Regions from separate parts of the Sporosarcina sp. Y1004 genome, predicted to be linked through region 1. Evidence: riboswitches for the same ligand, from Rfam matches in the RefSeq annotation. Region 1 holds a riboswitch; each other region holds the start of a gene.

Evidence for each region. Region 1 has a riboswitch for S-adenosylmethionine ahead of AC25Y6_RS06915 (bifunctional homocysteine S-methyltransferase/methylenetetrahydrofolate reductase). Riboswitches for the same ligand answer to the same signal wherever they lie in the genome.
Region 2: linked by a shared signal. The riboswitch ahead of metK (methionine adenosyltransferase) and the one ahead of AC25Y6_RS06915 (bifunctional homocysteine S-methyltransferase/methylenetetrahydrofolate reductase) in region 1 are both predicted to bind S-adenosylmethionine.
Region 3: linked by a shared signal. The riboswitch ahead of AC25Y6_RS14065 (MFS transporter) and the one ahead of AC25Y6_RS06915 (bifunctional homocysteine S-methyltransferase/methylenetetrahydrofolate reductase) in region 1 are both predicted to bind S-adenosylmethionine.
Region 4: linked by a shared signal. The riboswitch ahead of AC25Y6_RS06630 (methionine ABC transporter ATP-binding protein) and the one ahead of AC25Y6_RS06915 (bifunctional homocysteine S-methyltransferase/methylenetetrahydrofolate reductase) in region 1 are both predicted to bind S-adenosylmethionine.

What each region holds. Positions count from the first base shown of each region.
Region 1 covers NZ_JBYHFQ010000007.1:13,139-21,183, reverse strand. Annotated here, with positions in the region: gene AC25Y6_RS06940 (hypothetical protein) at 1-197, opposite strand, end outside; gene phaQ (poly-beta-hydroxybutyrate-responsive repressor) at 280-690, opposite strand; gene AC25Y6_RS06930 (polyhydroxyalkanoate biosynthesis repressor PhaR) at 1,436-1,876, shown strand; gene fabG (3-oxoacyl-[acyl-carrier-protein] reductase) at 1,935-2,717, shown strand; gene phaC (class III poly(R)-hydroxyalkanoic acid synthase subunit PhaC) at 2,800-3,891, shown strand; SAM riboswitch class I at 4,070-4,177, shown strand; gene AC25Y6_RS06915 (bifunctional homocysteine S-methyltransferase/methylenetetrahydrofolate reductase) at 4,250-6,097, shown strand; gene metH (methionine synthase) at 6,090-8,045, shown strand, end outside.
Region 2 covers NZ_JBYHFQ010000022.1:11,167-19,211, reverse strand. Annotated here, with positions in the region: gene AC25Y6_RS14195 (methyl-accepting chemotaxis protein) at 1-872, opposite strand, end outside; gene AC25Y6_RS14190 (histidine phosphatase family protein) at 1,034-1,618, opposite strand; gene AC25Y6_RS14185 (alpha/beta hydrolase) at 1,657-2,451, opposite strand; gene AC25Y6_RS14180 (gamma carbonic anhydrase) at 2,566-3,078, shown strand; gene metK (methionine adenosyltransferase) at 3,185-4,381, opposite strand; SAM riboswitch class I at 4,573-4,691, opposite strand; gene pckA (phosphoenolpyruvate carboxykinase (ATP)) at 4,879-6,465, shown strand; gene AC25Y6_RS14165 (alpha/beta hydrolase family protein) at 6,589-7,374, opposite strand; gene AC25Y6_RS14160 (NUDIX domain-containing protein) at 7,364-7,825, opposite strand; gene AC25Y6_RS14155 (transposase) at 7,872-8,045, opposite strand, start outside.
Region 3 covers NZ_JBYHFQ010000021.1:60,982-69,026, forward strand. Annotated here, with positions in the region: gene AC25Y6_RS14060 (molybdopterin oxidoreductase family protein) at 371-2,410, opposite strand; SAM riboswitch class I at 2,573-2,663, shown strand; gene AC25Y6_RS14065 (MFS transporter) at 2,789-4,039, shown strand; gene AC25Y6_RS14070 (2-hydroxy-3-keto-5-methylthiopentenyl-1-phosphate phosphatase) at 4,250-4,924, shown strand; gene AC25Y6_RS14075 (1,2-dihydroxy-3-keto-5-methylthiopentene dioxygenase) at 4,975-5,487, shown strand; gene msrA (peptide-methionine (S)-S-oxide reductase MsrA) at 5,534-6,067, shown strand; gene AC25Y6_RS14085 (hypothetical protein) at 6,918-7,517, shown strand; gene AC25Y6_RS14090 (DUF6792 domain-containing protein) at 7,566-8,045, shown strand, end outside.
Region 4 covers NZ_JBYHFQ010000006.1:137,405-145,449, forward strand. Annotated here, with positions in the region: gene AC25Y6_RS06605 (acyl-CoA dehydrogenase family protein) at 1-884, shown strand, start outside; gene AC25Y6_RS06610 (arsenate reductase family protein) at 1,696-2,055, shown strand; gene gcvH (glycine cleavage system protein GcvH) at 2,130-2,513, shown strand; gene AC25Y6_RS06620 (toprim domain-containing protein) at 2,586-2,927, shown strand; gene AC25Y6_RS06625 (thioredoxin family protein) at 2,942-3,241, shown strand; SAM riboswitch class I at 3,296-3,406, shown strand; gene AC25Y6_RS06630 (methionine ABC transporter ATP-binding protein) at 3,668-4,693, shown strand; gene AC25Y6_RS06635 (methionine ABC transporter permease) at 4,686-5,354, shown strand; gene AC25Y6_RS06640 (MetQ/NlpA family ABC transporter substrate-binding protein) at 5,423-6,283, shown strand; gene AC25Y6_RS06645 (MetQ/NlpA family ABC transporter substrate-binding protein) at 6,382-7,239, shown strand; gene AC25Y6_RS06650 (dicarboxylate/amino acid:cation symporter) at 7,390-8,045, shown strand, end outside.

The DNA of each region.
Region 1 (8,045 bases):
GTAGAATTTAACACTTCTTTTTGACTATCGATTGCCTGTAATGACTTTTCATCAATTTCAGTTTGGAATCCTTGAAGTGTTTTAAAACTATTCAACCAGCCATTCCAGATAGAATCGATAGCATTAGGTGATTGTACCTCGTTAAGTGAATTTACCGCAACAAGTGAATTTTGAGCTTCTGTTAATTTCTTCGTCATAAATAATTCCCCCTTTTTAGTATAAACGTGAAACATAGAACCCTATATGGTTGCATGCAACGAATGTGCATTGGACCCTCTTTTAATTCTCCTTATCTGTGTCTTTCGAAGGCGACATGAAAGGAGTGAAAAATGGATTGTATAAAGTGAAAAACTGATCTAGCATTTTTTGGTAATGCCCAAGCGAACCTGCCCAAACCTCTAAATATTGCTCACCGGCTGCTGTAATCGAATAAATACGTTTTGCTGGTCCACCGGATGTCGTATCCCAAACTGATGTGACCATCTCATCTTTTTCAAGTTGTCGTAGAATCCGATAAAGGTTCCCTTGATCAACTGAATCGAACCCGAATTGCGTAATCTTTTGCATCAATTCATAGCCATGTGAATTCCAATCGCGTAGATGTAATAGCATGATTGGAATTAGGAAGTTTTTTGGAGTTCCTAAATTGGTAGTTTTGTCATTCTTGGATGTCCCCTGATTTGAATCCACCGTTTATCACCTCCAATCACAGTAAATGTCTATAGATGTAATTTACACCTATATGTTTATTTTGTCAAACATGAATATTGGAAAAATATAAAATCGAGTACGTAAAGAATGTTACATCTGTTGAATTAAACGTTTACTAATATAAAACGTTGGTGAGTAGGGATTGAAGAATGCAATTTCCACTGTACTATTTCCGGCCCGCTTTCGGCGAATTAATCACGACACTTTAACGGAGGGATAAGTCTGTTGTAATTAATCGTCTGTCGCATTCCTCCAATATTCTAGTGAAAATACAGTTGCTCTGAAAGAAACAAGTAGATTAGCTTCTATATAGAGCGGAAGTGCTCGAAAATAATTTAGAAGTCGTTAAGTCCAAAGTGATCCAAAAAAGCTTATACACGTAGTGCCCAGTGTATGATTAAGATATTCACTGGTTATTTCTGGTTTATTGTATAGAAGTAAAAAAATCTCAACTAAATTATTGTCTTACGCATATGTATGAGCCAACACTCATACATTGGTAAAGTCGTCAAGAAGTGAAACGGAGCTTAACTTTCATTTTGTAAGAACGTGATAAAACCCTATCTTATCGCGTTATATGTCGAATTGTGTTGAATAACCGAGTAGAAGTGAGAATAGATAGCCCTTTCTGATTATTCATTTAAAAATCGTCAATCAGTATAATTATGTACAGGGGGTCAGTTGGTACTTGCTGAGCTTATTACTTAAAAGGAGATGAAGTTTATTGTCACAAACATTGCCACTAGATCCGTTTAAAATGTGGAAAAACATTTACGAACAAACAGAGGCGAACTGGAACGAAGCAATCCAAGAATCGTTGAAGAAGGAATCTTTCTCTGAAGGAATGGGAGAGACCCTAAACTACTACCTGCAATTTCAGGAGTATTCAAATGAGGCGACTGAGTCTTATTTGAAACAAATGAATATGCCTACGCGAGCAGAACTTGCGGATGTTGCATCTCTCGTCATTAATTTAGAAGGCAAAGTTGACAATCTTGAAGATAAATTCGAAGAAGAATTAGGTAAATTAGATGCGACAAAAGAAATTAGTCAGTTAAGAAGGTCTGTCCTAAACTTGGAGAGAAAACTGGATAAAGTTCTTGAGGTGCTTGAAGGTATAGAGAAAGAAAAAACGGTGGTCGCACCGAAAGAGTTGAAAAAGTAATAGTAGATTTGTTCAATTTAAGGGGTAAAAAATAGAGTGATGGGAAGTGTGTGGGAATATGACTATACAAATAAACGAAGTAACTGAAAAAAGTACGATTGGCAAACCACTTGCGGGGAAAGTGGTAGTAGTAACTGGGGGTTCACGCGGAATTGGTGCTACAATCGCTAAAGTATTAGCTGAAAATGGTGCATCTGTTGCGATTAATTACCAATCTAGAATTGATAGTGCAGAAGCAGTTGTAAAGGAAATTGAAGAACAAGGTGGAATTTCTTGTGCAATTCAGTCTGACGTATCTAAAGCGGACGATGTAAAGAATTTCATGGCTGAAGTTATCAATCGTTTTGGGAAGATTGACATTCTCGTGAATAATGCAGGTATTACAAGAGACCGTACATTCCGTAAACTTTCTAATGAGGAATGGAATGAGGTAATCAATGTCAATCTAAACAGTGTTTTCTATACAACATCGGAAGTAATTAATCATATGCTGGAGCAAAAGTCTGGACGAATCATTAACATAAGCTCAATCATCGGACAGGCTGGCGGATTCGGTCAATCAAACTATGCGGCATCAAAAGCGGGATTGATTGGTTTAACGAAATCACTGGCATTAGAAACAGCTAGAAGTGGAATTACTGTCAATGCTGTTTGTCCTGGATTTATCGAAACGGAAATGGTTGGAGAAATGCCTGAAAATGTAAAAGAGGGTATTATTGCAAAAATTCCAATGCAACGTTTGGGCCAAACGGAAGAAATTGCAGAAGCTGTATTGTTCCTTACACAGGCTAAGTATATTACGGGGCAAACAATCAATGTGAATGGCGGATTATACATGTAATAACCTACCATTTTTTACTTGTGGAAAGGGTCTTCTGCAAGGAAGCCCTTATAAATGATTGAATTTTGATAGGAGGAAAAAAATGGGTTATTCTAGTATAAAAGATGCTGACAAATGGATGGATACAATGCCTGATGATTTGAAGGTAGGTTTTGAACGAATTCAACGGATGACGTCGGTACTGACAAATGAGCCTGAACCAAAAGTCGGTCAAACACCTAAAGAAGTTATCTGGACAAAGAATAAAGCGAAACTATATCGCTATCAATCAACAGTCAAGAAAACGAATAGCGTCCCTATATTAATGGTTTATGCATTGATCAATAAACCTTATATATTGGATTTAACACCTGGCAATAGTCTAATCGAACATCTTACAAACAAAGGCCACGACGTTTATTTACTGGATTGGGGTACTGCGGGTTATGAAGATCGATATATGAAATTAGATGATTATATCTTAGATTATATTCCGCGCGCTGTTAAGAAAGTATTGAAAACGTCGGATGCCAAGGAAATCAGTTTGCTTGGTTATTGTATGGGTGGGACGATGACTTCTATTTTTACGGCACTACATCCTACACTGCCAATTCGTAATTTAATCTTCATGACGAGCCCATTTGATTTTTCGGATGCAGGTTTATATACGAGCTGGTTAGACAAACGTCATTTTAACTTGAATAAACTAGTTGACACACTTGGTTTGATTCCTCATGATATGATTGATTTTGGCAACAAGCTGTTAAATCCGATAGCCAATTTTTATGGTCCTTATATCAGTCTGGCGGATCGCGCGGATAATGAGGAATTCGTTAACAATTGGAAGTTGATGCAGAAATGGCTGAATGACGGAATTCCGTTTCCAGGTGAAGCCTATAGGCAATGGATTGGTGAGTTTTATCAAGAGAATAAATTAATTAATGATGAACTCTATATTAGAGGACAGAAAGTGGAGTTAAGCAAAATTACGGCAAATGTATTAAATATTGCCGGAAAGCATGATGTCATCGCTTCTCCTAACCAAGTAGAACCACTAAACGCTAAAATCTCAAGTAGAGATAAGACTTTCCATCTGACGGATACTGGTCATGTCTCAGTGGTTGCTGGTAGAAGAGCCATTAACAATACGTTTCCGTTGATTGAAGAATGGTTAACAAAACACTCTATACAATAATATAATACGAGTAAAAGCTGCTAACATGATTATATTATTGTGTTAGCAGCTTTTATTTTTTCGAAATCTGAAAAATAAAAATAATAAGGAAAAGAATATTCGCATTTTACGAAAAAGTCCTTGACTGATACGAGTTATAACGATAGGATAATCATAGTTAGTAAAACTGAATATTAAATTCTTATCGAGAGAAGTCGAGGGACTGGCCCAATGACGCTTCAGCAACCAGCCATAATATGGTCAGGTGCTAATTCCAGCAGGAGAGAAATGTCCTGAGAGATGAAGAAGAACGAATTTTAAATCGTTAAGTCTTCTTTTCATGGAAGGCTTTTTTTGTATTAAAGGGGGATTGGGTGGAATGGGCTTACTGGAAGAACTGCAGACAAAGATATTAATTGCGGATGGGGCTATGGGGACGCTGCTCTATTCATATGGGATTGAGTACTGTAACGAAGAACTGAATCTACAGAAACCGGAGATTGTGGAGAAAATTCACTTAGATTATATTACGGCTGGGTCAGATATTATTCAGACCAACACATATGGAGCCAATCTTCTTAAGCTGGAGCGTTATGGTTTAGAAAATCAAGTAAAAGAAATTAATGAAGCAGCAATTCAAATTGCAAAAAGAGCTGCTGCACCAGGCGGACAGTTTGTACTTGGTACGATAGGCGGTATCCGTGGGATTCGTAAAAGTGATGCGACGGTTGAAGAAATAATAAAAATGATTGATCAGCAAGCCAATCACTTATTGGCAGGGGATCCGGACGGTTTACTCCTAGAAACCTATTATGATTTTGAAGAACTTGTTGCTACTGTTAAGCATTTACGCAAACTAACAAATACGCCAATTATTGCCCAAGTATCAATGCATGATCCAGGCATTTTGCAAAATGGAATGCAACTTAACGAAGCGTTTCATCAGCTTGAAGCACTGGGTGCGGACATAGTAGGAGTCAATTGCCGATTGGGGCCACATCATACGATTCAAGCTTTCGAACAAGTAACACTTCCTGAAAAAGCATTTCTTTCCGCTTCTCCAAACGCAAGTTTAATGGATGTTGAGGATGGACGGATTGTCTACGAATCAGAAGCTGATTATTTCGGGAGAGCTGCATTGCGACTCCGGGAAGAGGGCGTGCGCTTAATTGGTGGATGCTGTGGAACGACGACAAAGCACATTGAGGCTGCGAAAAAATACATTGGAAATCTAGCGCCCATCTCGGAAAAAATAGTGACTCCAAGAAAGCCGATTGTAATTCGAGAGGCAGAACCGCAAAAAACAAAGCCGCTTCATGTGAAAGTGAAGACAGAAAGAACAATAATTGTGGAGTTGGATACGCCACGTCATTTAGATATAACTGGATTCATTGAAGGTGCTAAGGCGTTAAACGAAGCAGGCATAGACTCTCTCACTATGGCTGATAATTCATTAGCCTCTCCGCGCATTAGCAATTTGGCGATGGGTTCGATGTTGAAACTGGAGCACCAGATTAGCCCGCTTGTTCATATTACATGTCGGGACCGCAATCTAATCGGGCTCCAATCTCACTTAATGGGACTGGATGCACTTGGATTGCATGAAGTATTGGCGATAACCGGTGATCCTACGAAAATAGGCGATTTCCCAGGAGCTTCAAGTGTATATGATGTGTCAAGTATGGAATTCATTCAACTAATTAAACAGTTGAATGAGGGCATTTCATTCTCAGGTAAACCTCTTCGCAAGAAAGCGAATTTCTCTGTTGCTGCAGCGTTTAATCCGAATGTCCGTGTACTGGATCGTGCAGTAAAACGCTTGGAGAAGAAGATTGAATCAGGCGCAGATTATTTTATCTCACAACCTGTATTTACAAAAGAAAAAATCATAGAAATTTACGAGCAGACAAAGCATTTACCTACACCCATTTTCATCGGTATTATGCCACTCACTAGCATCAGAAGTTCGGAATTTCTGCATAACGAGGTACCTGGAATTAAGCTCTCAGAAGATGCACTTGAAAGAATGCGTGCGTGTGGAGATGACAAAAACAGGGCGACTGCAGAAGGTATTCAAATAGCGAAGGAACTCATAGATACAGCGGCAGAATTATTTAATGGAATTTACATTATCACGCCTTTCCTCAGATATGATACGTCACTTGAATTGATTCATTATATTAAAGAAATAGATGCACAGAAAGAGAGAGATCACAGTTATGTCTAAGAGTTTACTTGAGAAAGAACTTCAAAAAAGGATATTAATTATTGATGGTGCAATGGGAACGATGATTCAAAATGCGGACCTTTCTCCGGAAGAATTCGGCGGGGAAGAATATGATGGATGTAATGAATATTTAAATATCGTAAATCCAGAAGTTATTGAAAACATACACCGTGGATATTTAGAAGCAGGTGCTGATATTATTTCTACGAATACGTTTGGTGGCACGCCAGTTGTATTGAATGATTATAATTTAGGAGACCAAGCGCATGAGATTAACTATCGTGCAGCCCAATTTGCAAAAAAATGTACTGCAGAATTCTCGACAAATGAATGGCCTCGATTTGTAGCAGGAGCAATTGGACCGACGACAAAAACACTTTCTGTAACAGGTGGCATTACATTTGATGAGCTGAAACATGACTTTTATATCCAAGCGAAGGCATTGATTGACGGTGGAAGTGACTTGATATTGCTAGAAACAAGTCAAGATATGCTGAACGTAAAGGCTGCTACACTTGGTATTAAAGAGGCGTTTGAAGTGACTGGAATAGAACTTCCCATCATGATTTCAGGAACAATTGAACCAATGGGTACGACGCTAGCCGGACAAAGCATAGAAGCTTTCTATATTTCCATTGAGCATGTGAAACCACTTTCTGTAGGCTTAAACTGTGCAACGGGTCCTGAATTCATGCGAGATCATATCCGTTCACTATCAGAGATATCTGACGGCTATGTCAGTTGTTATCCCAATGCAGGATTACCCGATGAAGAAGGACATTACCATGAGTCACCAGAATCACTTTCTCAAAAGCTAAGAGGCTTTGCAGAAAAGGGTTGGTTAAACTTGGTAGGTGGATGTTGTGGAACGACTCCTGCTCATATTAAAGCTTTGCGAGAAGCTGTAAAAGATTTGGCTCCACGTAAACCGGTGGATGAAAGTCATGGTCACGTTATAGCTGGAATTGAGCCGCTACAATATGATGAATCGATGCGTCCTTTATTAATCGGAGAACGTACAAATGTCATTGGTTCCCGGAAATTTAAACGACTTATTATAGAAGGAAAGTTTGAAGAAGCATCTGAAATTGCACGCGCTCAAGTAAAAAGTGGGGCACATGTCATTGACATTTGTCTTGCGAACCCGGATCGCGATGAGTTGGAGGACATGGCACAATTCATGAAGGAAGTTGTGAAAAAAGTGAAGGTCCCTCTCGTTATTGACTCAACTGACGAAAAGGTGATTGAAGAAGCGTTAAAGTATTCACAAGGTAAAACAATTATTAATTCCATCAACCTAGAAGACGGAGAAGAACGATTTGATGCCGTGATGCCTCTTGTGAAAAAGTATGGTGCAGCTGTAGTAGTAGGGACGATCGATGAAATTGGAATGGGCGTTACACGCGAACGAAAGCTTGCAATCGCAGAGCGTTCATATGATTTACTTGTGAATAAGTGGGGGTTAGCGCCGGAAGATATTATTTTCGATCCGCTCGTATTCCCAGTAGGAACAGGGGATCAACAATATATTGGTGCTGCAGTAGAGTCAATAGAAGGTATTCGTTTGATAAAAGAAAAAATGCCCAGATGTTTAACGACACTAGGTGTAAGTAATGTATCGTTTGGACTTCCGCCGGTTGGACGTGAAGTATTGAATGCCGTTTATTTATACCACTGTACACAAGCAGGTCTTGATTATGCGATTGTGAATACTGAGAAACTAGAACGATTTGCTTCTATTCCTGATCAGGAAATTGCTATGGCGAACGAGCTTTTATTCACAACAACGGATCAAACACTCGCTGATTTCACAGATTTTTACCGTGGTAAGAAAAAAGAAAAAACAGAAGATGATATTCCTAAAACGGTTCCTGATCGTCTGGCTTATTATATTATTGAAGGAACAAAAGAAGGGCTTATCCCTGACTTGGAAGCAGCCCTTCAAATG
Region 2 (8,045 bases), on a different contig from region 1:
ATTAAAATTAGATTACGTGCCTCAGTTACGGAACCTTTTATGGCACCTACATCATAAACCGTTCCAATTTTCCAATCAAAACTGTCCACCGTCTCATAAACACCAATCTTTTTTCTACCATTTTCAGTAAACTCGATTACTCCGTCTGTTTTCCCATCTGTATACAGTGAGGCAACATGCTTCTCTTCGATGCTGCTCTCTCCTTGTGTAACAGGATGAACGACAGCTACGCCTGTTGCATCATAAATGAACTGGTAACCATCAAAGCCAGGATTTGTTTTGCCGATTCTGTCAGATAGTGATGTTAATAGAAGATCGACCCCAATTGCTCCGACAAATTCGCCATCTTTCATTATTCCTTTTGTTACCGTTATGACGTAGCCGCCCGTAAATGCGTCAATATAAGGATCTGTCCAAATGACTTCGTTAGGACTTTCCTTTGCCAATTGATACCATCCTCGTGAAGTCGGGTCATATCCTTCCGGCGGAGGAGTGTCCCCAGAAAGTTTTGTATGCTTATTTTCAAATCCAAAAAAGATTGCTTCAGTTTCAGATAAATTATTTCGATAAGTTAGGAAAGCTTCATCTATCCCTTTGTCTAGCGTAGCCGTTACATTTTCTTTTCCAGTTTGTGTATCGATATAATCAATAACGTTACTGTTTTCTGACACCATTCCTAAAGCATATTCATATTGCATCAGAAAGTTATGTATTGAATAATTCATTTCTTTAATAGTGACTTGACTGTTATTCAATACATTTGCGGTAGCATTTTTCTCCATCTGCGTACTGACAACGCCATAAATGAATAAAACCGAAACAAAAAATAGTAAAAAAACGCCAGCTACAATTTTTGTGCGAATTGATTTCATCCTATTTCCCCTTTTCATTATTCCTTTTAGTTCAAGTATAGTCTAAAAGACTCTAAGACTGAAGCATTATTTTATTATTTGAACTATTCCAGAATCGCATCGTATCAACGGTTCAGATTATATTTTTCCCCAAAAAAATAACGCCATTAGCTGGCGCTTTGTTAATCAACCATTTGTAAATGCTTCGTACAATTAAATAATTCGCACATGTTTCTTTCTTCTCGAAGCTCAATAATTGTAAGTGAAGTATTTTCAAGATTTTCTCTCAAGTCTTTATGGGGAACTAGTTCGTTGATCAAACGGCCGAGAAATCCACCGTGACTAACAACTAGGATTCTTTTCCCAGGATATGCCGCGTTCATTTCCTTAACAAATTCCAAACCGCGTGAGACAATTTCCTCTTGCGGTTCGAACCCCAGTTCAAGCTTTCTCCACGAATGACCCCATTTTGCAACGCGCTCTGTTTCCGTCATTCCTTCGATTAAGCCGCCCCCTGATTCACGCAGACGGTTGTCAGCGATCAGAGGAATTCCAATACTACTATCAGCAATGATTTCTGCTGTTTTTGCTGCCCGCATTAAGGGACTTGTGTAGATGAAATCCCATTGTTCGCTTGAAAGCCTTTTTGCCACTCGGTTAGCCATTTCAATTCCTTCTTCGTCAAGCGGGATATCAGTACTCCCTTGAGCACGTCCTTCTTTATTCCACGTAGTGACTCCATGTCTCACAAATCCAAAAGTCGTAATATTAAACACCCCTTTGCTAGAAAAATTCAATGCCGTTCTCACACGACGTATCCAACAGATCTCAGTACATTATTCATAAATGACTCCGTATATAAGTAAACTTCTTCTCGTTCCGGTTCCTGATAAATATCATGGTACAAATGCTTCCATTGCTTGTACTGAAGTTCAGATAGATTTTGCCTAATGAGCCACTTCTTCACAGTGGAGGTATCCGTAATTTTATCTTCCTCTGCAATGTGCATTAAAACTGGAGTATCATGCATATTTCCTTCGTGCTGTACCACCAATTTCATGAATGCCTGTAACTCTTTGTACCAAGATACCGTGCTTTCAGTGCCATAATTCTCATCTGACCGTATTTCTTCATATAACTCACTGTTACGAGTCAACATTTCAACATCAATTTCATGATCCAGCTTAGTAGAAGATGAAAGTTTAGTCAGTACGTTCGAAAACTTCGGCGGTTGGTGACGCAGCGCCAACCAAGGCGAACTGAATACAACTCCTGCACACTCAATTTTCTTTCTTTGCAAAAGACGCATGACGAACGTCGCACCCATTCCATGTCCTATAATAAAAAAAGGTAGATTATCACCGAGACCGACCTCTATTAACTTTTCCACATATTTAGTGTATGTATCAACCTGTTCGTTGTGGATTTTCCCTTGGCTTTCTACTCCGTGTCCAGGTAAATCACCTGCCACGACATGGAAACCACTATTACGAAGCTTCTGAATGAGCCAAGCATTTCTACTATGATGTTCGTACACATTATGAACGATCGCCACGACAGCTTTAGGCTGTCCTTCCGCTTCCCATTTCCACACGGTCATCTTCCCCTAACCTATTACATTATTTTCTTTCTATTGTTTAACTCTTAACCTACTATAAAATCCTAATCTTTGTTACGATAATTATACACTACATAAAGAAATGAGGAGAGTTGAATGATTTATCCCTACAAAGATAAAACACCCGTAATCGATCCATCCGTATTCATTGCAGATTATACAACAATTTCTGGAGATGTAACAATTGGTGCCGAATCGTCAATCTGGTTCAATACTGTGATTCGCGGTGATGTCTCAGCTACAATTATCGGACGTAAAGTGAACGTGCAAGACTTGTGCTGCCTACATCAAAGCCCGCACTCTCCACTAATCCTTGAGGACGAAGTGTCGATTGGACACCAAGTTACTCTACATAGCTGCACTATAAAAAAAGGGGCGCTGATTGGCATGGGCTCCATCATTCTAGACGGGGCTGAAATCGGCGAGGGGGCATTTATTGGAGCGGGCAGTCTAGTACCGCCCGGTAAGAAGATTCCACCGAATATGTTAGCACTCGGTTCACCGGCAAAAGTTGTTCGAGAACTGAATGAAGATGACCGTGCAGATATGGAAAGAATTGTTCGTGAATACGCGGAAAAAGGGCAATATTATAAGAGTCTACAAAAGTGATGTATTGCCGCCATTGATTGGCGGCTTTTTTTATTGAAGGATAATAACACACGATAAAAAATGCCGGAAGCTAAGGAGGAGTCCTTGCTTCCGGCATTTTCAATAATTATTTCCCTGTTAGTTCTTTCAAAGCTCCAGCTTTATCCGTTTGCTCCCATGGCAGATCAACATCCGTGCGGCCGAAGTGACCATACGCTGCCGTCTGCTTGTAGATAGGACGACGGAGATTAAGCATTTTAATGATACCTGCTGGACGAAGGTCAAAGAGTTCACGTGTCAATTCCACAAGTTTACTCTCCTCAACAGTACCTGTTCCGAATGTATCAATCGAAATCGATACAGGTTGAGCTACACCGATTGCATAAGCCAACTGGACTTCACAGCGGTCTGCAAGTTCTGCTGCAACGATGTTTTTTGCAACATAACGAGCCGCGTATGAAGCTGAGCGGTCCACTTTCGTAGGATCTTTCCCCGAAAATGCCCCACCGCCATGACGGGCATAACCGCCATACGTATCAACAATGATTTTACGCCCAGTCAGACCTGCATCTCCTTGAGGTCCGCCTATTACAAATCGTCCAGTTGGATTGATGAAGTACTTTGTTTCTTCATCAATTAAATTAGTTGGTACAACTGGATTAATAACGAATTCCTTAATATCACTTTGAATCTGCTCAAGTGTCACTTCAGGATGATGTTGTGCTGAAATAACAATCGTATCAATTCTGACGGGTATATTATTTCCATCATACTCTACAGTCACTTGCGTTTTCCCATCCGGTCTTAGGTACGAAAGTGTTTCATCTTTACGTACTTGTGCAAGTTTAAAGGATAGTTTATGGGCTAAGCTAATTGGTAATGGCATCAGTTCTGGTGTCTCATTACAAGCATATCCGAACATCAAACCTTGGTCGCCTGCTCCAATATCTTCAAGTTCGTCATCTGTCATTAATCCTTCACGCGCTTCAAGTGCTTGGTCAACACCCGCAGCAATATCGGCTGATTGTTCATCGATCGCAGTGAGAACTGCAGACGTTTCCCAATCAAATCCGTATTTCGCTCGAACGTAACCAATGCCTTTAACAGTTTCGCGCACAACTTTTGGAATATCGACATATGTAGTCGTCGTGATTTCACCTGCTACGAGTACCAGTCCTGTAGTGATTGTCGTTTCACATGCTACGCGTGCATTTGGATCTTCCTCCAAAATAGCATCAAGGATAGCATCTGAAATTTGGTCGCACATTTTGTCTGGATGTCCTTCAGTTACCGATTCTGAAGTAAACAGTCGGCGGTTAGTCATGTCTTTTCCTCCTTATATCCTACGAGATTGATACGGTACTCATATGTCCCATGTAGAGTCCTCCCGGATTCAGGAAAGACTACAAGCCACTGCGAGCTCTATACACGAGGATAAAGGGCTAAACAAATTAAAAAGCCCTTCGCTCACGTACTAATACATGAGGAAAGGCATGATTTTAAAAGCACCTTTCACTCTTATCATACAAGGACTGTGCCTTGCTACAGGTTTGGCACCTTTGCGCAGACAAATAAGTCATTGCAGGTTGCCGGGTTTCATTGGGCCTGACCCCTCCACCAGCTCGGGATAAGAGTATCCGTTCAACTATATATGCTACGAAAAAACTTGTTCCCTGTCAAATTTCTTTGCCGATTTTACAACTAATTGCTTGAGATTTTGATTAATATAGATTATTATTCTTAATGTGTTATACTATTTAAGAAATGTGATGACATGACACCCAATTATATGGGACTATGAGTAAAGGACGGTACATAATTATGATTACAGCAAAGATTAGCGACGATCTAAATAACCTTCTTTCCGGTGAAAATATAAAAATTCAACTTTCAGTACCACAACTTGTTGAAAAAGCGATATCACGTGGAGAAGCTCAACTGACTTCCGATGGAGCAGTCACGGCTCAAACAGGGAAGTATACAGGTCGTTCCCCTAAAGATAAATATATTGTCGAGGAAGCGTCCTCCAAAGACAAAATCGATTGGGGCAGCGTAAACCGTCCGATTTCATCTGATGTATTTGACTCATTATATAATAAAATGCTTACACACTTAAAAGTTAAAGACGAACTGTTCGTCTTCAAAGGATTCGCTGGTGCAGATCCAGCTTCACGTCTATCCATTCAAGTCGTGAATGAATTTGCTTGGCATAACCTATTCGTCCATCAATTGTTTATTCGCCCGACTGAAGTAGAGCTCTCGAAACACGAAGCGCAATTTACTATCATTTCAGCTCCTTCTTTTAAAGCGGATCCTGCAGTTGACGGTACGAATTCCGAGACGTTCATTATTGTGTCTATGGAAAAACGCATCGTTCTCATTGGTGGTACTGAATATGCTGGTGAAATGAAAAAAGCAATCTTCTCTGTCATGAACTACTTCCTACCTGAGAATGGCATCATGCCTATGCACTGTTCTGCGAACGTCGGCGAAGAAGGCGATGTCGCTTTGTTCTTCGGTCTTTCAGGAACAGGTAAAACAACACTTTCAGCTGACGCGAACCGCAAATTAATCGGAGACGATGAACACGGTTGGTCTGACACTGGTGTCTTTAACATCGAAGGTGGTTGCTACGCGAAATGTATCAATTTATCTCAAGAAAAAGAACCTGAAATTTTCGGTGCAATTCGTTTCGGGTCAGTTCTTGAAAACGTTGTTATCGACCCAGTAACAAACATTCCTAATTACGATGATGGATCTTTGACTGAAAATACACGTGCAGCATATCCAATTCAAGCAATCGATAACATCGTTGACCCTTCAGTTGCAGGTCATCCGAAAACAATTATTTTCTTGACTGCTGACGCTTTCGGCGTACTGCCCCCTATTTCCAAATTAACGAAAGAGCAAGCAATGTACCACTTCCTAAGTGGTTTCACTTCGAAACTTGCTGGAACTGAGCGTGGTATCACATCACCTGAAGCAACATTCTCAACATGCTTCGGATCACCTTTCCTACCGCTTCCAGCGACAGTATATGCTGAAATGCTTGGGAAAAAAATTGATGAACATGACGCACAAGTATTCCTAGTGAATACAGGTTGGACTGGTGGCGTATATGGTGTTGGTAAGCGTATGGATCTTAAATATACACGCGCAATGGTTCGTGCAGCACTTGCTGGTAAACTAAATAATGTTGAAACAGAAATGAATAGCATTTTTGGTCTTGCAATGCCTACAGAGATTGAAGGCGTTCCGACAGAAGTATTGAACCCACGCAATGCATGGTCTGATGGAAATGCTTACGATCTTAAAGCAAAAGAACTAGCATCTATGTTCCGTGAAAACTTTAAGAAATTCGGTTCGGTTTCAGAAGAGATTACGTATAAAGGCGGACCAATCGCATAAGAAGATTGCTCTTAGTCTATATCCGATAGACTAGGAATGGCGTAAAGACAATCAGATATAAACAGGGTAGCACATTTATTGTGCTACCCTGTTTTTTTATCATTATAATCAGTAATGATCTACTCACTGTCTCTTCATCCAACTCGTCAAATCTCTAACAAGCTGTGCATTCATGCCCGGTGGAATGAAATGCGTGTATTCTGGGAAGTACCATGTCTCGTATACTTTATTATGTTCACGCAATGCGTTCTCCAATAACACAGCCTGTTGGAATGAGACGTTCTCATCAATCATGCCATGAATGATAAGAACAGGTGCAGTAATTTCATCTACGCGAAACAGCGCTGTCCTTTTTCTGTATTCATCAGGCACGCTGTTCGGCGTTCCACCGATAACTCGCTTCATCATCCGCCGCATGTCTTTCCGTTCTTTGTATGTAAAAATGACATCGGAAACACCCGACCACGTAACAACCGAAGTAATATCATCACGCAAAATAGCGGTCCACAGAGCCATAATGCCGCCTCGTGAAAACGCGAATAAGTGAATCCTCTCGACGTTTGTCATAGGATTTTGTTTCAGCACGTCTACAGCATTCAACGCATCCTGACGATCGGCACCTGCGAATTCATCCCGACCTTCCCCTCCACGGTTCCCACGGTAGTAAGGAGCGAATACAACGAACCCTTGCGCAGCAAACTGGGCAATTCGAGCTGGACGAACCATTCCTATATGTTGCATACCGCCTCTTAAATAAAGGATACCTTCATAGGTTCCATGCGTAAGCGGTTGCGCCATAAGCCCTTTCACTCTCAGCCCATCCGAAAAATAAGTGATTTCTTCAAGATAAACGTTTGGGTTTGGCGAAGGATAGGCTTTCCGATGAATAATAGTGCCATCATAACTCACGTGCTTCCACCCACTTTCTTAAAGCTTCCATTCCCGTGCCTTTCATATGAAAACTTAACTCATCACACGCGTCCAGTTCCTCACTTGTCATCCATGTAGCGCCATTCGTTTCGTAAAGTGTTGGATTTTCATCAATTTCTACAACGCTTCCCGTGAATACAGCTTTACAAAATGTGATATTGCTTCGAACGACATATTCCGCAAAATTTTGCACATCCGTAATTCTAACGCCGGTTTCTTCAATCGTTTCACGAATGGCCGCTTCTTCGATTGATTCCCCTTCTTCTGCTTTGCCACCTGGAAACTCGACACCACGCTCCAAATGACGAGTTAGAAGCCACTTTTCTTTATATTTCAATACAACAAGAACATGCCGAGCAGGCATACTAAATCGATTCTTTTCAAATGACAGCTCGACACGGCCACCGTTTACATCATTAAATGTCAGCATTAAAATCCCGTCCTTTCGTTCATTTTAACGAAGGACAGGATGAGTATCAACGAAAATAAGGAAGTTCTTCGATGAATCGCTTCGATGGCTCATCGGTGAACTCATGGATAAGTGCATAAATCCTCATCGTACGTTGATCGACCTTTTCATTATTCCGGCCATAATAATACGGTAAAAACGGTAGATGCGACCTAATAAAGTTCCGAATTTCAAGTTCATC
Region 3 (8,045 bases), on a different contig from region 1:
TAGTATCAAATAGTAATCACATTATAATATCAGTCTATACATCACTTTCAATAATGGAGAAATCCAGCGCAGAAGCGACAAGGGGTAGCCGAAGCCCTGAGACTGGATGCGAAGCGTTAATCCAGGCTCATGGCGAGAGGCATCCCCAAAGCGCCAAGCGATCTAAAATGTACACTCTGAATTTAAATCTCTATCAATAATGTACACCCCAGCGCAGGCGCGACAAGGGGTAGCCGAAGCCGTGAGACTGGATGCGAAGCGCTAATCCAGGCTCAGGGCCAGAGGCATCCCCAAAGCGCCAAGCGATCTAAAATGTGCACTCTGAATTAAATCTCTCTCAACAATGGAAAACCCCAGCGCACATATCTAATCACAAACCCGCCACTTCCACACGCCCCGAGAAGAACGTTGCGCCGCCGCCCATATCCGCAATCCGATCCGGCGTTAATGCATTAACCAGACGTTTATGACCCGATTGATCTCCCCATATCCCTTGACTCACAACAACGCCAGGAAGAACCTGCTCGCCGACAGAAACAGTAAACTCACATTCACCGCGCTCATTCCATATACGGACAGCCGCTCCGTCTTCGATTCCTCTACTTTCCGCATCTAGTCGATTCATGAACAACTTAGGCACTTTTTCAAGCTTGATATGTTTTTCATTGTTCGAAAAAATCGTATTCATGAAGTTATGGTTAATTGCAGGTACATAAAGTAAAGGATGATCGGAATCCTGAATAATCGGGATGTACGTAGGCAGGGCCGGGAATCCCGCTGATTTCATCTGTTCCGAATACAACTCGATTTTTCCACTAGGTGTCTTTAAATTGTATAAGAAATCGCCGGTGCCGCTTGCTTTCATATAGCGTTTTTCCTTTAAAGCAGCATACGACACTTCGGATAAATGAGGGTTGGACAAATTGCTTAACGCTTGGTCAACCATTTCCTCATCGTTGTCTAGAAATGGTTGATCGTCAAAGCCCATTGCTTGCGCCAGCAATCTGAAAACGTCCGGGTTGGATTTACTGTCCCCGTAAGTTTCGATGACGGGTTCCTGCAAATGAATGTAGTGATGCCAGAAGGACGTATAGATGTCCGTGTTTTCGAAAGCGGATGTCGCTGGCAAAACAATGTCCGCGTACAAGGCAGTGTCTGTCAAAAATAAATCATGGACAACTGTGAACAAATCTTCGCGTGCTAAGCCATTCCGTACTTTATTGGCTTCCGGTGCGACAACGGCGGGGTTGCTATTATAGACATACAAAGAGCGAATCGGCTGTTGTTCTTCCATTAATGCTTGTCCCAATAAATTCATATTGAATCTGCGCGTTGGCACTACCTGAAGTTCGGGACGTTCGAGTGCGGCAGTATTATGCGTCAAATAATCGGAATTCGATTTGAGCGCCCCTCCGCCTTTCAATGCCCATTGCCCTGTCAAAGCAGGCAAACAGGAAATCGTCCGGACCATCATGCCGCCGTTATCATGATGCTGCAGCCCATTGCCGATGCGAATCATCGAAGGGGAGACGGTCCCGTACATCCGCGCCAATTCATAGATATCTTCCTCTGGCACGCCCGTAATGGCGGAAACCGTGTGCGGGTCGTAGTGCTGCAATACATGCTCGCCGAGCTCTTCGTGGCCGATTGTATATTGTTCCAAAAACGATTGATTGACCAGTTTTTCCTTATAAAGAACATGCATGATTCCGAGTGCAAGCGCTCCATCAGTTCCGGGAAGGATGGGGATGAACCAATCAGCCATGCGTCCGGTCTGGTTTTTATGGACGTCAATGACGACGATTTTAGCACCGTTTTTTCTCGCTTTTTGCGCAATCATGATTTGGTGCATATTGGTACTGACGGCATTGATGCCCCAGAAAACAAATAATTTCGTTTCCGTCATCTCTTCCGGATCTGTTCCAAAACGCCCGCCCATCGTGTAATTGTAGCCGACCTCGCCAGCGACTGAACAAATCGTTCGGTCCAGTTGACTCGAACCAAGGCGGTTGAAGAAACGGCGATCCATCCCTTTGGAACTGAGTTTCCCCATATTGGCATAGAAACTGTAAGGAAGAATCGATTCCGGACCTTCTTCAGAAATCAGTTTTTTCCATTGATCTGTGATGGTTGTAATGGCTTCTTGCCAACTGATTGGAACGAATTGTCCATCGCCTTTTTCCCCGACGCGTTTTAAAGGAGTAGTAATCCTTTTTGGGTCATAAAGGCGTTCAGTCATATGTCGAACTTTGTTGCAAATACTGCCTTTTGTGATGGGATGATCGGGATCGCCTTCAATTTTAACGATTTTCCCGTCTTCTTTATGAATAAGCAATCCACATTGGTCTGGACAATCAAGCGCACAAACCGAGGGGACAACACCGTTTTCTATATCAATATATGATTTCATAGCAAAAATCCTTTCAATCAAACGATTTATGCTAGATAGTATAGCACAATTCAAACTATTTTTTTAGAAAGTTTGAATAAGTGGTTGACTTAAGATTAATTGTTCTATACAGTTAACTCATTAGTTTAACTTCCGACACTTTTCGACCAATTTCATAGTTTTTTTCTATCGAGAGAAGTTGAGGGACTGGCCCTATGAAACTTCGGCAACATAATTGTGCCAAATCCAGCAAGCGTAGCTTGAGAGATAGAAAGGGTAAAGCATATTTACATTGCACTAGCGATGTATGCCACCAACTCTTTCTGTCTTTACAGGAAGAGTTTTTTTATTTTTCAGTCAATTTGTCCCGCATTTATAAATAGAAATGGAGAGAACAGTATGTTAGAAAGAATTGGAATTACGAAAAATTTAGGGTGGGGCTTTTTCGGAGTCATGCTGTTCATGATGGGAGACGGAATTGAAGCTGGTTGGCTAAGTCCGTTTCTAATTGAAAGCGGGTTAACCATTCAACAGTCAGCTGCTATTTTCACAGTCTATGGAATCTCGATCGCGCTGTCTTCTTGGTTTTCAGGCGTCTGTGTAGAGGTATTTGGTCCGAAACGTACAATGGCAATCGGCTTAGCTGTTTATATTGTCGGTACCGCAGGGTTTATCACATTCGGTTTTTCAACGATGAATTATCCGATTATGCTACTCACTTATTTCATTAAAGGTTTTGGTTATCCATTGTTTGCCTATTCCTTCTTGACATGGGTCATTTATAAAACTCCACAAAACAAATTGAGTTCTGCCGTTGGTTGGTTCTGGTTTGCGTTTTGTGCGGGAATGATGGTGCTGGGCGCATACTATTCAAGTTACGCAATCCAGTATCTCGGTTACATCAATACAATGTGGTCATCTATTTTCTGGGTATGTCTCGGTGCATTCTTTGCTTTAGTACTCAATAAAGACAAGTTCCAAAAGAAAAAACTCGCGAACAAAAAAGAAGCGGTCACGGAATTATTGAAGGGTATCACCATTTTGAAAACAAACAAACGGGTTGCTGCAGGTGGGGTTGTCCGTGTTATCAATAGTTTAAGTGTCTATGGATTCCCAGTATTCTTACCGATGCATATGGCGCAACATGGCATTGAAACAAGTGCTTGGCTGCAATTATGGGGAACGTTTTTCTTAGGAAACATCATTTTCAATTTAGTGTTCGGCTTCATTGGGGATAAATTCGGTTGGAAAAACACAATTATTTGGTTTGGTGGAATCGGTTGCGCGATATTCACGCCACTTCTGTTCTATGTACCAGTGATTACAAATGGTAGCATTCTCATGACGAGCATTGTTGGATTCATCTGGGGTGGGTTGGTAGCGGGCTACGTTCCAATCGGTGCCCTCGTACCGTCCGTTGCAGGTGAGGATAAAGGCGCGGCAATGTCCGTGTTGAACTTTGCCGCGGGTCTGTCTACATTCGTAGCACCAGCAATCGCTTTGGCGTTTATCGGGTTAGTTGGAGCAGAAGGGGTCGTGTGGATTTTCAGTGCACTTTATGTAGTGAGTGCGATCATCGTGAAATTCATTCGTATACCGGAAGAGGAAGAGCGAAAGGCGCAGGAAAAAGCCTTACTGGTTACCTCTTAAAACCGTTGTCGGGTAGGCATTGATTGACAAAGTTATGGGTAGATGAAATAATCACAATTAATTGAAAAAAATACGAGATTTCTTATCTAGGTAGAGGGACACTAGGCTACTTCTCGCTATGTGTTGTTGTAGATAAGAAGATGTATCAATAAAACCTCTTCTTATATAATAGAAGAGGTTTTATTGATAAAAGGCAAGGAGGACATATGGATGAGTGCAGAGTTCAATCCAGTAATTTTCTGTGATTTCGATGGTACAATTACGATGAAAGATAATATTATCAATATTATGGACAAGTTCGCTCCACAGGGGTGGGAAGCGATAAAGGACGATATTATGGCGCAAAAAGTGTCCATTCAAAAAGGGGTCAAAGAACTCTTTGCTTTATTGCCCACTTCCCAAAAAGAACAAATCGTGTCGTTCGTTTTGGAGGACGCGGAAATCAGAGAAGGTTTTGGTGAATTTGTTCAGTTCACCCGCGAGAAAAACATCCCGCTCTATATCGTAAGCGGCGGCATCGACTTTTTCATTCACCCATTGCTTGAACCATTCGGGCCGTTCGATAAAGTCTATTGCAACGAAAGCGATTTTTCAGGAGAACACATCAATATCCTTTACCCGCATGAATGTGATGAGAACTGTGTAAATCAAGGCTGTGGTTGCTGTAAGCCGACAATTATTCGCGACAATACGACCGAACAGCAAACGAGCATTGTCATCGGTGACTCGATTACAGACCTAGAAGCGGCAAAGCTTGCCGATATCATCATTGCTAGGGATTTCTTAATTGAAAAATGTGAGGAATTGAACATTCCTTATTCCCCATTCACTAATTTCCATGACTGTATTCGGATCATTGAAGCCCGCTTAAATGTGCAAGTGTAAGTGTAAGTGTAAGTGAAAACTAAAAATAGTTTAGAGGAGAGATGAGTAAAATGGCGACAATTACAATTCAAGGAACAAACGAAGTTATTGAAACACACACAGAGGTTGCAGCATTTCTAGAGCAACAAGAAGTCGTTTATGAGCACTGGGATATCGCAAAGCTACCCGAAAACCTTCGTGAAAAATTCAATTTAACGGATGAAGAAAAAGCAGAGATTCTAAAGGCTTTTAAAACAGAAATCGACGACATTTCAGAACGCCGCGGTTATAAAACAGCAGACATTATCTCACTATCAGATGCGACACCTAATTTGGACGAGCTTCTGAAAAACTTCGAACAAGAACACCATCATACAGACGATGAAGTACGTTACATTGTCAGTGGACACGGCGTATTCATCATCCAAGGAAAAGACGACCGTTTCTTTGAAGTGCATCTTAACCCAGGCGATTTAATCTCCGTTCCGGAAAACATCCGCCACTACTTCACACTCGCTGCCGATCGCAAAGTAGTAGCTGCACGCATCTTCGTAACACAAGAAGGATGGGTACCGGTCTACTAAAAGAGGCGTTTTGTACACTCGCTATATATGAAGGGAGATGTTGACAATGACTGAAAATAAGTTTGAAAAAGCTGCATTTGCAGGCGGATGCTTCTGGTGCATGGTGAAACCATTCAAAGAATGGCCAGGCGTCCAAGACATCGTATCAGGTTATATGGGCGGACATCTCGATAATCCAACGTATGAAGACGTGAAAAAAGGCGATTCCGGGCACATAGAAGTCGTTGAAATCACTTTTGACCCTGCCTTATTCTCATATGAAAAGTTGCTCGAAGTATTCTGGCAACAAATCGATCCAACAGACGCAGAAGGTCAATTCCACGACCGTGGCTCATCCTACACAACCGCCATTTTCCACTACACAGAAGAACAACTGGAAATTGCTGAGAAATCAAAAGCCAACCTAGCGGCAAGCGGCATTTTCTCTAAACCCATCGTCACAGCAATCCGTCCCGCAGAAACTTTCTACCGGGCAGAAGAGTACCATCAAGATTATTACATAAAAGAAAAAGAACATTACACGGACAACCGTGCCCGTTCTGGCCGCACTGAATTCATCGCGGAACACTGGGGAAAATAATAAGAAATAGGTAGAGGGTCGAGCGTTTGCTGGACGCTCTGCCTTTTTTTGTTGGGAAATAGGGGAGGGACCACCCACTCGACCGCCCGAATATCGTTTGTGACCGCTCAATCCCCGTGACCGACCGCCCGTATCCCGAATTCGAGCGCTCGAACCTCGCAGCTGACCACTCGTATCCCGAATGCGACCGCCCAAACCCCCCACCGAACCGCCCATACCAAATCAAGCACCACTCCGCTATTCCCAAAAACAAAAACCCCACCCAATTTCCATACCAAATAAATCCCTTCATTTCAAGCATCTTTATATCGAGATATATATTAAGTATTCAAAAACTTAAAATGAATCCAAAGTAACGAGTCTAGAGTGGGTATATCGATATTATATCAAAAAAGTACCAGTAGATTAGATTTGAAACAACTTTTTATCACTTCATAAAATAGAGACTACATGGTTAAGTGGGCTAAACTATCTAAGCCTAATTCGTGAAATATTGGCGTTCTTTGACAGTAGGTTAGCAGAGTGGTATTTATTATTAGAATGAAACTAGCTTATTAATAAAAGAGTGAGAAAAAATCACGCAATACTTAAATTTGTCGGCTAGTGAAAATGACTTATTTAAATTTCCTAGATAATCTAAGCAGCGTACTCCGAAGTTGTTAGATTTATTTTGCGAAGCCGTATTCCATCAAGATTAAATGCCTACATGAAAAACACATACAAAAAAATTACAAAAAAATACAAACCAACTTACAAACGAAGGATACAATTGGAAGGAGACAATGAGTTGAAACGATTACTAATTCCAATCTTGATAGTTTTTTCGATTTTGATAGGGGGATGCACAGGCATGGAGAAATCAGGCGCTAAAGAAGAAACAACAAAGGAACTTCCGGATACAATTGCAGTACAAGACGAGTTTACACGCTCATTCCTCGTTTCAACAGACGAAGTTGCAGAAGGGCATTATGCCTTTAAACCATGGACAGAGGCCTATACGATGTGGATACCTGTAGATGCTAAACTTTCCGAAGGTTTTTATGAAAAACGAGACAAGCACTGGGAGCGATTTTCATATGCGTGGCTAGATAACGAAGAAAATCTATCCTACGGCTTATTTGCGCAATTTGAAGACCGACCTGATTCTGAGGAGGTAGGTTTAGAACACTTGTCTGACTATGCTAAATTTGAAGGTGAATATAGTAAAAGTGAAGATAAGAATACTGTTTATTACTATGGTAAAAGAATTTCTGAGGTTGGAGAAGAAGGAGAAGAAAAAATTCCCGTCTATTCACATATAGGCTTCATTAAAGATAAAAACAGTGATAAAGCATTAGGGCTAATGTTTGATCACCATTGCAGTGATTGGACAACAAATTGCACCGCAGATACAAAAAGTATTGAAGATCATTTTTGGGAATTAGTCAAATCAGTAAAATTTGAGGATTAAAGCAGATGATGCATTTGCTACCCAAGTCTAGCTAGAGGGGAGGACAAGATGCGTAAATCAAATGACGAACAACTAGACGTACTCGACTCCGCTATTCTTAAAGCGCGAATTACGCAATTAGAATATGGAACTGTAGAGGATGGTAAATTCACTTCAATTTCGGTAGAGGAAATACGTCGCGTTTATATTGAAGAAACAGGTATGGAACCGCCAAACGGGATTACTTTATATAAATCCGATGACTTCAAAAGCGAGGGAAGAGATAGCGGTTTCGATGGGACGGTCATTCATTTCTTTGATCCAGAGAAGGGCATTAATCAAAGTTATACGATACCTCGTGGCTCTGAACACGCAGAGAGTGGTGGAGCGGGAGATGGGCAACCGCTCGACTGGATATACAATGGGTTAGGTATTTTCACTGGGAAAGTAAATGATCAATTGCAAGATGCGAAGGATTTCGAGAAGTGGGCAAGTGAAGAAATAAATAAGGTTATTGAAACGGAAAACGATTTAAGTATTCCTGAACTA
Region 4 (8,045 bases), on a different contig from region 1:
TCAACTTGACTAAACAAAAACTGGCGACGATGGCATCCAGGCTATATGCAGCAGAAAGTTTGATTTACCGTACGGTTGGCTACTTTGAAGAGCGACAAAGCCAGTTGAGCCCTGCTGAGCAAAAAGATGGCAAAGCGATTGCAGCGGCAATTGCGGAATATGCAATCGAATGTTCCATCAACAAAGTCGTCGGGTCCGAAGTGTTGGATTACATTGTCGACGAAGCGGTTCAACTCCACGGTGGATACGGCTTTATGGCAGAATACGAAGTAGAGCGTATTTACCGCGATTCACGCATCAACCGTATTTTTGAAGGAACTAATGAAATCAACCGTCTACTTGTTCCGGGGACGTTCCTGAAAAAAGCGATGAAAGGCGAACTACCATTGCTTCAACAAGCACAAGCGCTTCAAGAAGAACTTCTTATGATGATGCCTGAGGAAATTGGTGATGAAGTACTTGCACAAGAGAAAGTACTCGTTAAAAATGCTAAAAAGATTGGTTTGCTTGCGGCAGGTCTAGCTGCACAGCGTTTCGGCACGAAGCTTGAAGCCGAGCAAGAGGTGCTGGTCAACATTGCGGACATCGCTAATAATATCTTTGCCATGGAATCCGCGCTTCTTCGATCGGAAAAAGCGATTGCACGCGTAGGTGAAGAGAAGTCTCAACAAAAAATCCTTTACACACAAATTTTCTGTCAAGAAGCTTTTCAAGACATCGAGCGAGATGCGAAAGAAACGATTCTGGCAGCAGTAGACGGAGATAACCAGCGTATGATGATTTCTGCATTGCGTAAATTAACACGTTCAAATCCTTATAATATCATCGCTAAAAAACGCGAAGCTTCGGTCAAGCTAATCGAAGCAGAGAAGTTTATCGTTTAACATTCCTACCGATTAACCGATAAATAACTTAATCACACTGGGCACTGCGAGTATGGTTGTCTTTGAATCGCTTAGGATTGAAAGACCTCTATACCATTACCGAGATGTCTTAATAAATAGGGATGCGACTTCGTCGCATCCCTATTTTTCATTTTGGTAATCTTATGGTGGTTGTTCATCCGTCGCTCTCCAAAGACACAAATACAAGAAGTGCCGAAGTGTTTCGGGACGAAAGAATAGCTCGCTTCTTACTTGGAGAGAAGCGGCCAAAGATACAATTTTGGCCGCTCAAACCTTCTACTATTGGATCCCTATTACTATATAAAGGAAGTGTCAATTTCTAATAGAACATCACATAATCTTTGCTGAAAGTTAGTGAAGAATTCAATGTACAAGGTGCTAGAGTGACCGAAATTGCATCTTCGGGCACTTACACTCTTATAGAAGATCATCTATTCTTTTCTTCCAAAGCAACCGCTTTTTTCACTTGAGTTTTGTAGGAACGCGACAGGCAATTAATCACAACAATATGAACGAAAAGAGTGTGGCTATAAGTGACGAAGTCACTTATAGCCACACCTACCTCTCGGTAATAGTGTAGTAAATAATTCGCCGAAAGCGGGCCGGAAATAGTCCAGTGAAAATGGCTATTATCTAGCCCTACTCGCCATTGTTTTAAGCAACTAAACGGTTAATCAACAGCCGTGATCTTTTAATGAAGTAAAATTGCAGATTTCACTTTGACATCCTGCTGTCTATATATGCCAGGTAGTTTTTTCTGTTATACTGTGAAAAATGGAGGCGTTGCGGTATGGGATTAATTTACTACGGTTACCCGAAATGCGGGACGTGTAGAAAAGCGAAAAAGTGGCTTGAAACGAATAACTTGGACTTTCAAGAAGTGAACATTGCGGAAGCTCCTCCGTCAGAAGAGGAACTTGGAAAGATGATTGCAGCTTCTGATTTGGAATTGAAAAAGTTTTTCAATGTCAGCGGCATGAAATATAGAGAGCTTAATTTGAAAGACAAACTGCCTACAATGTCCGATGAAGAAAAAATTAGTTTGCTATCATCAGACGGTATGCTCATCAAAAGACCGATTGTTTATGGAGAAGGAAAAGTAACTGTCGGTTTCAAGGAAGAAGAATTTAATAAAGTCTGGGGCAATTAAGTTACAGTCTTGTCTTTATCAGAGAAATATGACAGAATTGAAGAGAATGAAACTATTTATTTGGAGGGGTATAAATGAGCACACCAAAAGATCTGCGTTATTCTGAAGAACACGAATGGGTAAAGGAAGAAAACGGTAATTACCGCATCGGTATTACACACTTTGCACAATCTGAACTTGGAGATATCGTATTCGTTGAACTTCCATCTGTTGGCGATGAAATCAAAGCGGACGAGCCTTTCGGAAGCGTTGAGTCGGTTAAAACAGTATCTGAATTATATGCTCCAATCAGCGGTAAAGTACTTGAAGTGAACGAAGGACTAGAAGACAGCCCTGAATTCGTCAATGAATCACCGTATGAAAATGCATGGATGGTCGTCGTTGAACCTTCTAACACTTCTGAGTTGGACGAACTTATGTCTGCAGAAGCGTATGATAAAATGACAATCGGAGAATAATTACAACACGGCGCCGGTACATTTCCGGCGTCTTTTGCATCTTACTAGTCGATTTGCGAAGGAGGAACTCTCTTGTCGGATGAAAAAATCATCATAGTAGAGGGCGGTTCGGATAGAAAAAGATTAGCGCGTATACTTGCGGAGTCAGTCAAAATCATTTGTACGAACGGTACAGTAAGCCCATATCGGCTTGAAGAGTTGCTTGCGCCCTATGAAGAACAGGACCTGTATGTTTTTGTCGATGCTGATGAAGATGGTGAAAAAACGCGTGTATTATTTAAAAGAGAATTTCCAGCAGCAATCCATCTATATACAGAAAAAGAGTACCGGGAAGTGGAGACGACCCCGTATAAAGTGTTAGCTGAAATACTACAAAATGCGGATTTCAAAATCCGACCCGAATTTTTACTTTAAAGGATGTAAGATAAATGGAAAATTGGACACGCGAACAGTGGGAGGCAACTTTGAAGGACTCACCCGATTCTGCGTTTTATTTATATACACCGATGTGTGGTACATGTGCAGTCGCTTCTAAAATGATGAACGTCATTTCTGTCATGAAACCGGAAATGCCAATCGGGAAAGCGGATTTGAACTATGTGCAATCTATGGCAATTGACTATGAAATTGAAAGCGTTCCTTGCTTGTTGATACAGAAGGATGGCGTTTTACAACATAAAGTCTATGCTTTTCAGTCAGTCCCGTATCTGTTGGAATTGATTGATTGACAATCAAGACAGGAATTTGATATAATACGACTTAACCAACAATTGAATAGGTCGCTCTTATTAAGAGAGGTGGAGGGATAGTGCCCTACGAAGCCCGGCAACCGTCACGAAAGTGAAATGGTGCCAAATCACACAAAGTGCATAGCATACTTTGAGAGATGAGAGATTGGACAAACGTTTATTTTATGATAACGTAAAGCCTTTCTGCCCGTCTGCAGGAAGGTTTTTTTTGTACAGAAAAGCGGAAGGCGCCTGCAGCTAGACACCAGAAAAGCAGAAGGCGCCGCTAAAGGAACGCAACCTAAGTTCGCGACGTCCTGTCATAACGGTTGCATGACCTGTATCCTGCCGGCCCCCGACAGGCATAAGACAACGAAAGAATTCTTAATTTTAATTTACATAGACAAAATCTCAGAGGTGAAATCAATGATTCAATTAACGGATATTAATAAACGGTTCGGTGAAGGACCCGGCAGTATTACAGCGGTTGAAAATGTATCACTCGAAATAGCTGATGGTGAAATTTTCGGTGTGATCGGTTATAGTGGCGCTGGAAAAAGTACTTTGATTCGACTGTTGAACGGTCTAGAAATGCCTACTTCAGGAAGTGTGAATATCGGCGGTTTGGAAATGTCGGCTATCAAAGGCAAAGCTTTGAGGGAAGCGCGGCAGAAAGTGAGTATGATTTTTCAACATTTCAACTTGCTGTGGTCGCGGACGGTGAAAGACAATATTGCATTCCCTCTTGAAATCGCGGGTGTGCGAAAAGCCGAGCGCGAAAAGAAAGTGGCGGAACTGATTGAACTGGTTGGTTTGACTGGTCGAGAAAATGCGTATCCATCAGAATTGTCGGGCGGTCAGAAACAGCGTGTAGGGATAGCTCGTGCACTTGCAAACGACCCTGAAGTCCTACTTTGCGACGAGGCGACTTCTGCTCTTGATCCGGAAACGACGGATTCGATACTGGATCTTCTGACTGGTATTAATGAAAGGCTTGGACTGACGATTGTTCTCATCACACATGAAATGCACGTAATCCGGAAAATCTGCCATAGGGTTGCAGTCATGGAAGCTGGGAAAGTTGTCGAGATGGGGGACGTACTCGATGTGTTCCAATCGCCAAAAGAGGCCATTACGAAGCGATTTGTTTCTCAAGTGACGGAGCCCGCGGAAGCGAAGCAGGCAATGGCGCATATTAAGGATGAATTTCCAACAGGTACACTTATCAAGCTTGTGTTCGTTGGTGAGCAGACGGAACAACCTGTGCTCGCAAGTCTCATTCGGAAATACGATGTGGGTGTCAATATCGTCCAAGGAAACATTTCCCATACACATGGTGGAGCATATGGCTCACTTATCCTCCAGCTCCTTGGAGATTCAACAATTATTGAGGAAGCAATTCAATACCTCAATGAAAATGATGTTCAGACAGAGGTGATCGGTAATGATTGAAAACCTTTTTCCGAATGTTGATTGGACTAAGATGTGGGAAGCGACAGCAGAAACGCTCTATATGACAGCAATTTCAACACTGTTCACATTGATTATTGGACTCGGACTCGGAATCATACTCTTCCTAACAAGTCCCGGACAACTGTGGTCGAATAAGTTGGTCAATGTTATTTCAGGGGCATTCGTCAATATTTTTAGATCAATTCCGTTTATCATATTAATCATATTGCTTATTCCGTTTACGAAATTTCTTCTTGGCACAATTCGCGGACCGGATGCAGCATTGCCGGCACTTATTATTGGAGCGGCTCCATTCTATGCAAGAATGGTGTTGATTGCATTGCAGGAGATTGATAAAGGTGTAATTGAAGCTTCGAAGTCAATGGGAGCGAAAACGAGGACGATTATTTTTAAAGTTCTCTTACCGGAATCGATGCCAGCACTTGTCTCCGGTATCACCGTAACAGCAATCGCACTTGTCGGGTACACCGCTATGGCGGGGATCATCGGCGCAGGTGGACTTGGGAATCTCGCGTTTTTGGATGGATTCCAGCGCAGTCGTGAGGACGTTATACTAATTGCAACAATCTTAATTTTAATTATCGTTTTCATCATTCAATTCATCGGGGATTTCGCAGTAAGGAAATTTGACAAGAGATAATTCTATGACAGTAACATCAGGCATTGCCTGTAAACTATAAAAGAATAGAAAAAAGGGGAGAAATGATTATGAAAAAGCTTTTTGGGGGAATCGTATTAGCAGTACTTCTATTAGCATTAGCGGCTTGTGGGGCGAAAGATGATAGCGGCGATAACAATGCGAGTAGTGGGGATAATGCTACCGATGAAAAAGTTGACGCAACGGAAATCGTAATTGGTGCATCTAATACACCGCACGCAATCATTTTGGAAGAGGCAGCGCCGATATTGAAAGAAAAAGGTATTGAACTTGTTATAGAAACTTACCAAGACTATGTATTACCGAACAAAGATCTTGAATCTGGCGAATTGGATGCGAACTTCTTCCAGCACATACCTTATTTGGATCAACAAGTAATCGACCATGGTTATAAATTTGCGAATGCAGGGGCTATCCATATCGAACCGATGGCTGTTTACTCGACGGAACATAAAACAATCGAGGACCTTCCTGACGGTGCTGTTATCATATTTAGTAACTCTGTAGCTGAACATGGCCGCGTACTTTCATTACTGGAATCAGCTGGGCTAATTAAACTGGCTGAAGGAGTAGATAAAGTAAAGGCTGAAGTGAAAGATATTGTAGATAATCCTAAGAACCTTCAGTTTGATGCAAATTATGAACCTTCACTTTTACCGCAACTCTATAACAATGATGAAGGTGATGCGGTAGTCATCAATGCAAACTATGCAATCGATGCAGGCTTGAATCCGGTTGAAGATTCTATTGCGATTGAAGAGACGGAGTCGCCGTATGCGAACATCATCACAGTTAGAGAAGGCGAAGAAAATACTGAAGCAATCAAGACATTGGTTGAAGTGTTGAAATCGAAAGAAATTCAAGACTTTATTCTTGAAGAGTGGGGCGGCGACGTCATCCCAGTAAAGTAATTTGTTGAAGCGAGTGGACAAGGGTGAATCAGATTTAGTGAACGATAGGCAATATCAACCATTCAGGTTAACAGCATAGAGAAAAGGGAGAGTATAAAATGAAGAAATTACTAACAGGAGTTTTATTAGCAGCACTCGTTCTTGTACTTGCGGCTTGCGGTACAAAAAACACCGATGAAAGCAATAATACAAGCGGAAATAGTGAAAACACCGACGAAAAAGAAGCAACTAAGATTGTTATCGGTGCTTCCAATACACCGCACTCGATCATTCTTGAACAAGCAAAACCGTTATTGGAAGAAAAGGGTTACGACCTTCAAATCGAAACATATCAAGACTATGTGTTACCAAACCAAGATCTTGAATCTGGCGAAATCGATGCAAACTACTTCCAGCATATTCCGTATCTTGAATTGCAAATTAAAGATGCTGGATACGACTTTGTAAATGCGGGTGGCATCCATATTGAACCAATTGGTGTCTATTCGAAAAAGTATAAATCACTCGATGAACTTCCTGACGGTGCGACAATTTTAATGAGTAGTTCAGTTTCGGATCACGGGCGTGTACTAGCGATGCTCGAATCAAAAGGACTTATTAAACTTGACGAAAGTGTAGATAAGACAGCAGCTGAACTGAAAGATATCGTTGAAAATCCTAAGAACATTGAATTTGATGCAAACTATGAACCTGGTCTAATGCCGCAACTATACTCGAATGATGAAGGCGATGCATTGTTGATTAACTCGAACTATGCAATCGATGCGGGCTTGAATCCGATTGAAGATTCAATTGCTATCGAAGACAAGGATTCCCCTTATGTAAATATCATCGCAGTAAGAAAAGGCGACGAAAATAATGAGTCAATCAAAGCTTTGATTGAAGTATTGAAGTCGAAAGAAATTCAAGACTTTATCATCAAAGAATGGGGCGGCACAGTAGTCCCGGTTAAATAATAGGTAGAAACCTCTGTCGAAAAGTACGAATTCGACGGAGGTTTTTTGTTTTCCAATAGATGTTAATGTCGAAATGGTGTTTCAATAGCGAAAATATTATGGTATCGTTGTCTCTTAAATACATAAAATCATCTTAGGGGGAACACTGTTTTGAAAAAAATTGGTCTAATTTGGCGTATCGTCATCGCTATTGCACTGGCAGTCGTGTTTGGATCGCTGTTACCGAAAATTAGCGAAGGCTTTGCAGAGTGGTTTGTCGGTCTCGCAGCCACATTTAATATGATATTTGGAGGCTTTTTGAATTTTATAGTGCCTTTGATCATCATCGCTTTCATTGCGCCAGGAATTGCGAAGCTAGGCAAGGGGTCAGGTAGACTACTTGGTTTGGCGACAGCATTTGCTTATATTTCGACAATTGTAGCAGGGATTATTGCCTATTTTGCAGCAACAAGTTTGTTGCCTGGATTTATCGGGAAAATTAGCGAAGGTAGTGTTGCTGAAAGTGGCCGTGCTGCGGCTGAAGCTTTTTTTGAGATTGAATTGATTCCTTTGATGGATGTTATGGCAGCACTTCTTCTTGCATTTGTACTGGGTATCGGGATGGCTTCCATCGGTAGCAAATCTATGCTTAATGTATTTGATGAATTCAATGTGTTAATCGAAAAAGTGATTTCGTTTGTTATTATTCCACTTTTACCATTCCATATTTTCGGAATCTTCCTTAATATGACGTATACTGGCCAAGTTGCTAAGGTTCTATCTGTCTTTGCAATGGTATTTGTTATGATTATTATTCTTCACTTCAT